Regions from separate parts of the Romboutsia lituseburensis genome, predicted to be linked through region 1. Evidence: riboswitches for the same ligand, from Rfam matches in the RefSeq annotation. Region 1 holds a riboswitch; the other holds the start of a gene.
The links. A riboswitch is a leader RNA that binds a small molecule or an ion and turns the genes downstream of it on or off. The one in region 1 is predicted to bind thiamine pyrophosphate.
Positions count from the first base shown of each region.

Region 2: it holds a riboswitch for thiamine pyrophosphate, as region 1 does, so the genes downstream of both, NWE74_RS04000 (MTH1187 family thiamine-binding protein) here and thiD (bifunctional hydroxymethylpyrimidine kinase/phosphomethylpyrimidine kinase) in region 1, are expected to answer to the same signal.

Region 1 is NZ_JANQBQ010000001.1:1,247,735-1,253,215, reverse strand. It holds gene NWE74_RS06115 (polysaccharide deacetylase family protein) at 1-208, shown strand, start outside; gene NWE74_RS06110 (DUF1294 domain-containing protein) at 270-542, opposite strand; gene NWE74_RS06105 (NUDIX hydrolase) at 677-1,282, shown strand; gene cysK (cysteine synthase A) at 1,518-2,417, shown strand; gene epsC (serine O-acetyltransferase EpsC) at 2,429-2,983, shown strand; gene NWE74_RS06090 (GIY-YIG nuclease family protein) at 3,050-3,358, shown strand; TPP riboswitch at 3,435-3,530, shown strand; gene thiD (bifunctional hydroxymethylpyrimidine kinase/phosphomethylpyrimidine kinase) at 3,641-4,480, shown strand; gene thiE (thiamine phosphate synthase) at 4,487-5,116, shown strand; gene NWE74_RS06075 (collagen-like protein) at 5,150-5,481, opposite strand, start outside.
Region 2 is NZ_JANQBQ010000001.1:792,648-798,128, forward strand. It holds gene NWE74_RS03980 (hypothetical protein) at 18-1,079, opposite strand; gene NWE74_RS03985 (ABC transporter ATP-binding protein) at 1,234-1,980, opposite strand; gene NWE74_RS03990 (ABC transporter substrate-binding protein) at 1,961-2,968, opposite strand; gene NWE74_RS03995 (ABC transporter permease) at 2,979-3,743, opposite strand; gene NWE74_RS04000 (MTH1187 family thiamine-binding protein) at 3,718-4,008, opposite strand; TPP riboswitch at 4,206-4,307, opposite strand; gene NWE74_RS04005 (NUDIX hydrolase) at 4,426-5,037, shown strand; gene NWE74_RS04010 (HD domain-containing phosphohydrolase) at 5,114-5,481, opposite strand, start outside.

The DNA.
Region 1 (5,481 bases):
AGACTGGAATGCTTTAAATGCAGATGCAGAAGGAAGAAAGAAAAATGCAAGCGAATTAGCAGAACATGCTAAAAAAACAGCTGAAGGTAAAGAAATGGTAGTAATACTAATGCATGACACTTACGGAAAAGAAGAAACTGCAAAAGCACTACCAGAGATAATAAAATATTTCAAAGACAATGGATATGAATTTAAAACATTAGCATAGTTTAAATAAAAAATGGTGTAAAAGATAACTCTTTTACACCATTTTTTATTTAATTTAATTATTATATTATTTGAATTATTAAAAAAGATTCAATGATAAATATTAGAGGTATACCTACTGTAAATTTTCTCTTTTTAGTTTTATGTCTAAATTTATGCATTCCAACAAAAGAACCAATACTACCTCCGAGTATACTTAATAATAAAAGTGTTCTCTCACTTATTCTAAATTGATTATTTATAGCTCTTTTTTTATCTATATACATAGATAGAAATCCTATGAAATTTATAATTAAAATATAAAGAAAAACATATTTGAAATTTAAATTATACATAAAAATCTCCTTTCAATCTTAAGTGTAACTTTTATATAAATATATCATAAATTTAAAATTAATGATAAAAAAATAAATTATTGTTATAATAAAAATTAGTATAGTAACTGAAATAATTGAAGGGAGTAGATTAAGTGAATAACAAAATTAAAGATGTAAAGACCTTAGTTGAGACTAAATTTGTAGGTCTATATGATGTTGAATATAGAAATAAGCAAAATGAAGATAGACATTGGATGGTTGCATCAAGAAAAAATGAAGATGAATTAAAAGAAGTTTACTTAGAAGAAAAAGAGGATAAGATTGATGCTGTAGTAATAGCAGCTTTTCATGAATCAGAAAATAAATTAGTTTTGATAAAGCAATTTAGAGTGCCTATAAATAACTATATATATGAACTTCCAGCTGGACTTGTGGATAATGATGAATCAATGGAAAGTACAGTAGCTAGAGAGCTTAAGGAAGAAACAGGATTAGATCTTTTGAAAATAAATTATGTAAAAAGTAGACAAAAAGTTTATTTATCACCTGGAATGACAGATGAATCAGTAGCATTTGTGTACTGTACATGTGAAGGAGAACTGAGTAATGAGTTTTTAGAAGATGATGAAGATATAGAATCAATGCTTATCTCTAAGGAAGAAGCAAAAGAAATTTTAAAAAGTGATGAAATTATAGATATAAAATCATATTTGATGCTTCAAATGTTTGCTAGCATGGGAGATACATTATTTAATTAATATAAAAATACCTGAAATATATTTCAGGTATTTTTTATTATATATAAAAACATTTCTTTTTGAAAAAAATATATATTTAACAAAATGTACTTTTTTCAATATGTTTAGCTTATAAATAGGATATAAAAATTAAAAAATATTATATAAATAAAATTATATAGTTGCATTATCAAAATGATAATAATATAATAAACTTATCATTATCATTTTGATAATAAAATTTGGAGGTAGTTATATGGTGAATGAGAGTATATTAGAAATGATAGGTAATACACCTATGCTTAAATTAAATAAATTAGAAAGTTCAAGTATATATATAAAATTAGAAAAATATAATCCTGGAGGTAGTATAAAGGATAGAGCTGTATATTTTATGATAGATGGATTGGAAAAAAGAGGGGTTTTGAAAAAAGGTGATGTACTAGTTGAAGCAACAAGTGGCAATACCGGGATAGCACTAGCAATGATAGGTAAGTTAAAAGGTTATGAAGTGATAATAGTTATGCCAGAGACTATGAGTATAGAAAGAAGAGAGTTGATGAAAGCTTATGGGGCAAAACTTGTACTTACAGAAGGAAAACGTGGAATGAGCGGATCCATTAAAAAAGCACAAGAACTTTTAAATGAAAATAAACATTATAAAAGTTTAAATCAATTTGAAAATGAAGATAACCCATATGGTCATTATAAAACGACTGGAGTTGAAATATTAAATCAAGTAAAAGACTTGGATGTGTTTGTATGTGGTGTTGGTACTGGAGGAACATTAACTGGAGTTGCAAGATATTTAAAAGAAAAAAATCCAAATGTAATTATAGTAGCTATAGAACCTGAAAATTCGCCAGTTATATCAAAAGGTATCAGTGGATCTCATAAAATTCAGGGTATTGGAGCTGGATTTATACCTAAAAATTACGATGAATCACTAGTTGACATGGTTTTAACTATAAAAGATGATGAAGCATTTGAAGGTGTCAGAATGCTTTCTGAGAAAGAAGGTATATTAGTCGGATTATCTTCGGGTGCAAATGTTATAGGTGCTTTGAAAGTATCTAAAATATATTCTGATAAAAAAATAGTTACAATTGCTCCTGATGGAATTGAAAAATATATATCTATGGAAATATTTAAATAGAGGTGATACAAGTGTTAAAAAAAATAAATAAAGACATAGAGTATATTATGGAAAATGACCCTGCAGCAAGAAGTAAAATAGAGGTTTTTTTACTTTATCCATCTATACATGCTAGGTTAGTTCATATATTTACTCATTTTTTATATAAGCATAAATTATTTTTTGCAGCCAGATTATTATCTCAAATAGCTAGATTTTTAACAGGGATAGAAATTCACCCAGGAGCTACATTAGGAGATAGTATTTTAATTGATCATGGAATGGGAGTTGTAATAGGAGAAACTGCAGAAGTTGGAAATAGAGTAACTATATATCATGGAACTACATTAGGTGGAACAGGTAAAGATACAGGAAAAAGGCACCCAACGGTTGGAGATGATGTTATAATTGGTGCAGGTGCAAAAGTATTAGGACCTATAAATATAGGCTCTAACTCTAAGATAGGAGCAAATGCAGTGGTTTTAAAAGATGTGCCTGACGGAGCAACAGTGGTTGGTGTAGCTGCTAATATAGTTAGAATGAGAGGTCAAAAAAACGAAAGAGATTTGATTAAAGAAACTAAATAAATTCATTGAATAAAAGTGCATATTATAGTATCATTTTTTATTATAAAAAAATAAATGAGGTACAATATGCATTTTACATATATAATTAGGTGTATGGATAATTCTCTTTATACCGGATATACAACCGATATAAAAAGAAGGATGAAAGAACATGAAAGAGGAATAAATTCAAAATATACTAGGGTTAGAGGCTATAGAAATTTAGAAATATTTTTTATAAGTGACAGTAGAAGTAAAGCTATGAAATTAGAAAGTTATATAAAGAGATGCTCTCGAATTAAAAAGCTGTGGATTATAGAAAATGGAAATGAATTTATACAAGAACTTGAAAATAAATTATATTATAGCCTAGGAAAAATCGAAGAATTAAAATAATAAACAGAAAATTAAAAAATAATAATTAATTGACAATTATAGTAAAAATACTATAATTAAATTGTAAATAAATAATAAATATAGCTAGGGGAGCCTTTAGGCTGAGAAGTATAAACTGACCCTTATACCTGATCTGGGTAATGCCAGCGTAGGAAAGCTTGTACATAACTCTAAATATTACAATATTTAAACAAGTGTATTAAAGCTATACCTAATCTAGGTATAGCTTTTTATTTTATAAAATAATACTATAAATTTTTACTAAAGATAAGGGGGATAAATATGAAAAATTATAAAATACCTACATTAACAATAGCAGGTTCCGATTCAAGTGGGGGCGCAGGTATTCAAGCTGATTTAAAAACATTTAGTGCAATAGGAACATATGGAATGAGTGTGATAACTGCTGTAACAGCACAGAATACACAAGGTGTATTTGATGTAGAAGAATTAAGCCAAAATATTATAAAAAAACAAATAGAGGTAGTATTTGAAGATATAAAACCTAAGTCGACAAAAATTGGGATGGTATCCAGTCCTGAAATCATACTTGAGATAGCTAATACTTTAAAAAAGTATAATGTAGAAAATTTAGTAGTAGATCCAGTCATGATATCTAAGAGTGGGTATAGTTTATTAAGACCAGAAGCTAAGGCTAATTTAATAAAATATTTAATACCAATGGCATATATAGTAACACCGAATATTCCAGAAGCTGAAGAAATAACAGGAATTAAAATAAAAACAGTAGAAGATATGAAGGTAGTAGGAAATGAAATACTAAGTATGGGTCCTAAATATGTATTGATGAAAGGCGGACATTTAGAAGGAGATGCAATAGACTTGCTAATTGGAAAAGAAACATTTGAAATATTTAAAAGCAAAAGATTAAATAGAAAAAATACTCATGGAACTGGATGTACAATATCGTCAGCTATAGCATCACACTTAGCGTTAGGATATGATATTAAAGAGGCTGTAAAGTTAAGCAAAGAATATATAACAAATGCTATTGAAAATAGCTTTGATATAGGTCATGGCGTTGGGCCAGTACATCATTTTTATAAATTAGACCTAAAAAATGACAAAAAGGAGGAAAAACAGTTAGTACTAGCTGAATAAATAATTATGAAAAATGCTATAAGAAACAAATTAAAGTTATATTTAGTAACAGATAATGATATTTTAGAGGATAGAGACTTTTATAGATGCATAGAAGATGCAATAAGAGGCGGAGTTACTATGGTTCAGCTAAGAGAAAAAGATACATCAGGTAAAGAATTTTTAGAAAAAGCATTTAAACTTAGAGAAATAACACGAAAATATAATATTCCATTTATCATAAATGATAGAGTTGATATTGCTATGATTTGTGATGCTGATGGTGTGCATGTTGGGCAAAGTGATATAGATGCTAAATTTATAAGAAATATTATAGGGAAGAATAAAATATTAGGTGTTTCTGCTAGAAATTTAAATGAAGCAAAAAAAGCAAAACAGGATGGAGCTGATTATATTGGTGTTGGAGCTATGTACTCTACATCAACTAAATTAGATGCAAAATCAGTTTCTTATAAGACTGTAGGAGAAATAAAAAAAATAGTAGATATACCAATTGTTTTAATAGGTGGAATCAATCTAAATAATTTAGAAAATCTAAAAAAACTTGATTGTGATGGATATGCTGTTGTATCATCAATTCTTAAAGAAAGAGACATTTATGTTACCAGTAAAAATTGGGTAGAAGCAGTAAAATAAAAAGAGAGACTTTTTAAAGTCTCTCTTTTTATTTTACTTTTTATAAGGAACTTTTTTAGGTGGTATATATTTTTCTTTTGCCTTAGGTTCAGGAATAATAGGACAATCACAAATACCTTGAGGACCCATATCGCCCTTATCACCTTTAGGGCCAGCAGGGCCTTGAGGACCTACATCCCCTTTATCTCCTTTTTCACCTTTAGAGCTTGCTGCTCCAGCAGGACCTTGAGGACCCATAGGGCCTATATCTCCCTTATCACCTTTAGAGCCAGCAGGACCTTGAGGACCTATAGGGCCTATATCTCCCTTATCACCTTTAGAGCCAGTAGGACCTACATCTCCTTTATCTCCTTTAGGACCGGCAG
Region 2 (5,481 bases), 460 kb from region 1:
ATTTCATTTAATATTCTTTAGTTTGTTATATCTTTTCCCTTATATGTTTTATAGCTATGTAAAAACTCTCTACTGTTAAATATATACTTGCCTCCTATTTGAGTATAATATGCCCCTGTTGAGTCATAAATTTCTTTTACTTTTTGAGTTAAGTTTTTATGATAATATCTAAGTTCCTTAAATTCTTTTTTAAGTTTGTCTGCTGTCATCCACACTTTATTAGAAGTTATGTCTGCTAATTTAATATTATCAAATTGAGAATTATTTTTTTGAGAGTACACATAAAGTTCAGCTAGCAATTCTTGTAAATTCTCATTCGTAAGATCGTGTTTTAACTTTTTGTATAGTATAGCACCCATTGAATCTATACCCTTTTCTTCCAGTCTTTCTTGTTTTATTAATGCATCTAGTGGCTGTCTTTTTATATATACATAAGAATTTTCTTCTAATATATATGTACCCCTATGATATTTTGCAGGTCTATGAATAACAAGAATTGGGCTATACTCACCATTAGTTTCATCTTCATTTTTATCAACTATTTCAGATTTATTTTTAACTTCATACTCGCTAGATATTGATCCATATCTAGACTTCTGATTTAAAGAATAAATTTCATTATCTTCTATATAGTTTATTATTTCTTTAACATATTCTTTATCTATAATATTATTTAAGTTCTCAGTATTATTTACATAGTTTTGAGATAATTCATCTTTTAAATTATTTATATCCTCTATTTTTATATTAAAGACTAAACACATATTTAATAATCTATTTTCTATATCATTTATATCAACATTTATAAATGGTTCTATTTCGTTAAAATATTCATAATTCTTTATTTGCAAAATTTGATTTAGGATGTTCATATGATTTATTGAACTATTTCTATCAAATAAATACTTATTTACACTTTCTTTTAATGCTTCAATATTTTTATATATTTTTATGTATTCCTTTATTAATTTCATACCTTTGTTTAATATTTCTTTTGGTATATTTATATAAATGTCATTTTCGTTGACACATAGCTTTAATTCATCTTCTTCAAAAATAGCTTTAATGTCTTCTGTCATACTTTTTTCTCCTTTATATTTCAAACTTAAAGTCAGATTTAATTATAGCATAAATTATATTTTTAAGTCTAATATTTTACTTTACTACAGCTTTTATGCTTATTTAAATACAAACTAAGGCACATGAATTTTTATCTAATCCATGTGCCTTAGTTTATAATAAATTTAATATTTCTTTTTTCAATTTAACAATATATTCTAGGTTTTCATCACTTATATAAGTTTTATCAATTGTAAATTCTTTTTTTACAATTGCAGGCTTTTTAGATATAACATATATTTTGTCAGATAACATTATAGCTTCATCTATATCATGAGTTATTAATAGTATAGTTGAATTTACTTTATTTTTTATATCTAATAACCAATTTTGCATTGATGCTTTAGTTATAGAGTCTAGCGCTCCAAATGGCTCATCTAGCAGCATAATATCATTTGAATTTACAAAAGTTCTTAAAAAATTAGCTCTTTGTTTCATCCCACCAGATAATTCTTTTGGATATTTATTTTCATACCCTTCTAATCCAAATGTTTTAAAATACTGTATAACATTTTTATGCGCTTCTTTTTTTCTTATAGATTTATTATAAAAGTTCTTTTCCTTCATAATAGTTAATGGCAAACTAACATTATCTATTATAGTTTTATGAGGTAGTAATAAATCTTTTTGATACATATAACTCAATTTACCATTAATCTCAATACTTCCACTATCATATTCGATTAAATTTGTAATCATATTAAATATAGTACTTTTACCGCATCCACTAGGGCCAAGTATACTTACAAATTCACCTTCACAGACCCTTATACTTATATTATCTAATACCTTAACATCTTCATAAGATTTAGAAATGTTTTTAATATCTATTTTAACATTTTTATTTTGGTAAGAATTCATTAGTATAAGCCTCACTAGGTTTTAAGTCTTTATTTATCAATTTATATTCTCTTAAGAACTCTGTATAATTGTTCCATACACTGTCTTTCATTTCTCCCCATCTTTTTGCATCATCAATATATTTTTCAGCTAAATATTCTTGACTTTTTATTGCTAGGTTTTCATCTATTTCAGGTGCATGTTTTACAAGTATCTTAGCAGCTTCCTTAGGATTTTCTATTGCATATTCATAACCTTTTTTTGTTGCCTCTAAGAATTTTTTAGCAACTTCTGGTTTTTCTTTTAATAATTTTTCATTCGATATTATAATAGGTGTATAATAATCAAGTCTTTTATCAACTTCACCTATTGGTATATAGTCTAACTCTACTCCACGTTGACTTGCTTCTATCGCAGTCCATCCTTCAAAAATCCATGCAAAATCTATGTTTTTGCTTGTCGCTGTAAAGAAATCATCATCTCCTATATTTACTACTTTTAGATTTTTAAAATCTTTACCTTCTTTTTTCATAACCGCATCTAATATAGCATCTTCAGCTGGTGAACCCCAACCACCATAAACCTTCCCTTCAAAGTCTTTTGGTGATTTTATATTTTTATCTTTTGGCGCTGCAAACCCAGAAGTATTATGTTGTATAACTGTTGCTACAGCTTTTATCGGAAGTGGATCATCACTTGTTTTAGCAAATGTAACTTCCTCTTGATAACTTATTCCAAAGTCTGCCTTTTGAGTAGCCACTAAAGTAGCTGCTCCTCCTTCTGGTGGCTGTATTATATCAACATCTAACCCTTGTTCTTTATAATACCCATTTTCAAGAGCTACAAATAATCCAGTATGATTTGTATTAGGTGTCCAATCTAGTACCATTGTAACCTTTTCTTCATTAGATTTTTTATCTTCAGACTTCTTATTGCTTGAGCACCCACTTAAAGTACTAATTGTAAGTGCACTTATTAATCCTAGACTAACTAATTTTTTAAGTTTCATAAAATCCTCCCTAGTTGTTGTGCCTTAACACTATTTTTTTTATTAATTGCACTAACAATACAAATAATAAACTAAAAATTACTACAAGTATTGTTGAAGCAAATACCTTATCAAGAGCATAAGCACTCTTTGCTCTCACCATATATACTCCAAGCCCCTTGGTTCCCCCTAACCACTCTGCTACTGTTGCTGCAACTACTGCATAAGTTGCTGAAATTTTCAGTCCTGAAAAAAGCTTCTCCATAGACATTGGAAACTTCAAATGTATAAATGTTGATAATTTTGAGCTATTCATTGTTTTAAATAAGTTTAAATAATCTTTATCTAAATTTTCTATTCCATCTACAAAACTTATAAGTATTGGGAAAAAACATGTCATAGTTACCATTATAACTTTAGGTAACATATCAAATCCAAACCATATTATTAAAAGAGGTGCTATTGCAATAGTTGGTATTGTTTGAGATACAACCATTATTGGGTAAACACATTTTTTAAATATCGGTATGAAGTCCATAAGTATTCCCATAACTAAAGATATTATAATTGCTATAATAAACCCTAACAATGCTTCATTTAAAGTTGTTAAAGTATTTGTATATAAGTTTAAATAATCTTTACTAAATACCTTTATTATGTCACTTGGTGCTGGAAGTATATATTTAGGTATATCATTTATTTGTACTACTAATTCCCATATAAGTAATATGCTTAAAAATGTAATTATTGGATATAAGCTATTTTTTACTTTATCTATGGTTTTTAAGCTTTTCATCTATTGTTATTCCCCCAGCTTTTTCATCTATTCTAGCTGTTGTTATAACTCTTTCACAGCCAAGATCAAAAGGTATTTTATGTATTTTCTTTAGAAGTTCAAATACTTCGTCAAAGTCGCCTTCTATCGTTGTACTCATTGCACCTATTTCATATTTTAGACCACTATTTTTTATTTCTTCTATACATACATCTACAACCTTGTACATTTCTTCTTCACCTTTATAAGGTCTTAAAGGTACTACTGCTACATCTGCTATTACCATATAATCCACCATCCTTTATTTTTATTCATTCAGATAATATTTCTATATTTATAAAAAAATAGTTTAATTGAACATAAAAAAGCCAAAATATAATTAATCTCCTATTTTAAAATCGATATTTCGTAATTATAAAAGGAGAAATTATATTTTGGCTTTAATTGTTGATTATTACAAAACTTACTTTTTAATATAGCCTTTATATAATCTGATTTTCTCCCTACGCCGGCATTATCCAAACAGGTTTAAAGGGTCGAGATTTATTATCTCCTCTCAGCTACTTGGCTCCCCTGAAATATGTGTATTTTCAATTTGATTATACTATAATTATCATTTTTTAACAATTATTTTATATTTGTCCTATAATTCTTACTATTTCATATACTATAATAAGTATATAATACTTATAAGGAGGACATCATGATTAATACCCTAAAAGATAAACTTTCAAACTATAAACCTTATATAAATGGGCACAAAAATATGAAAAAAGCTTCTGTACTCATTCCTCTTGTAAAAAAAGAGAATAATTTTTATATATTATTTCAAGTTAGATCCAAGACATTGAGATCTCAACCCAATGAAATATCCTTTCCTGGTGGGAAAATAGAGTTAAATGAAACACCTTATAATGCTTGTATTCGAGAAACTTGTGAAGAACTTGGTACATGCCCAGATAATATTCAAATAATATCTGAACTAGATTTACTTATAACTCCAGCTAATTTAATTATTCACCCTTATGTCGGTATATTAAATGATATTGAAACTTTAAATATAAATAAAGATGAAGTCGATCATATATTTTTAGTACCAATACCTTATTTGTTAAAATATGAGCCTAACTACTATAACAATGAAGTAAAAATTATACCAGATAGCAATTTTCCTTATGATATAATTCCAAACAAAGAAAACTATAAATTTGGAAAAGGAAATTACGAGGTTTTATTTTATCAATATAATAATTATATTATTTGGGGTATAACTGCAAAAATACTTCAAAACTTCTTAGAAATTTTAAATGATTAGTATGGTAATTATTTATATAATATAAAAAAGTAGTTTATAAAATATAATATTTTATAAACTACTTTTTTTACTCCAATTAATTTTCATATTTAAATTCTTCTATGAAAACTTTAACTATCTCAGGATCAAATTGAGTACCTGAGCATCGTTCAATTTCTTTTAAAGCTTGATCATTAGTCATTTGTTTCTTATATGACCTTTCACTTGTCATTGCATCATATGCATCAATAACACATATTACTCTGGCTAAAAACGGTATTTCTTTGCCTTTTAACCCCATAGGATACCCTGTACCATTCCATTTTTCATGATGTGATAGTATATTATTTGCTACATATGCTATCTCATAATTAGATTTAGCAACCCTATATCCCTTTTCTACATGTGTTTTTATTATATTAAATTCTTCGTCAGTTAGTTTACCATTTTTAGATGCAATTTCAT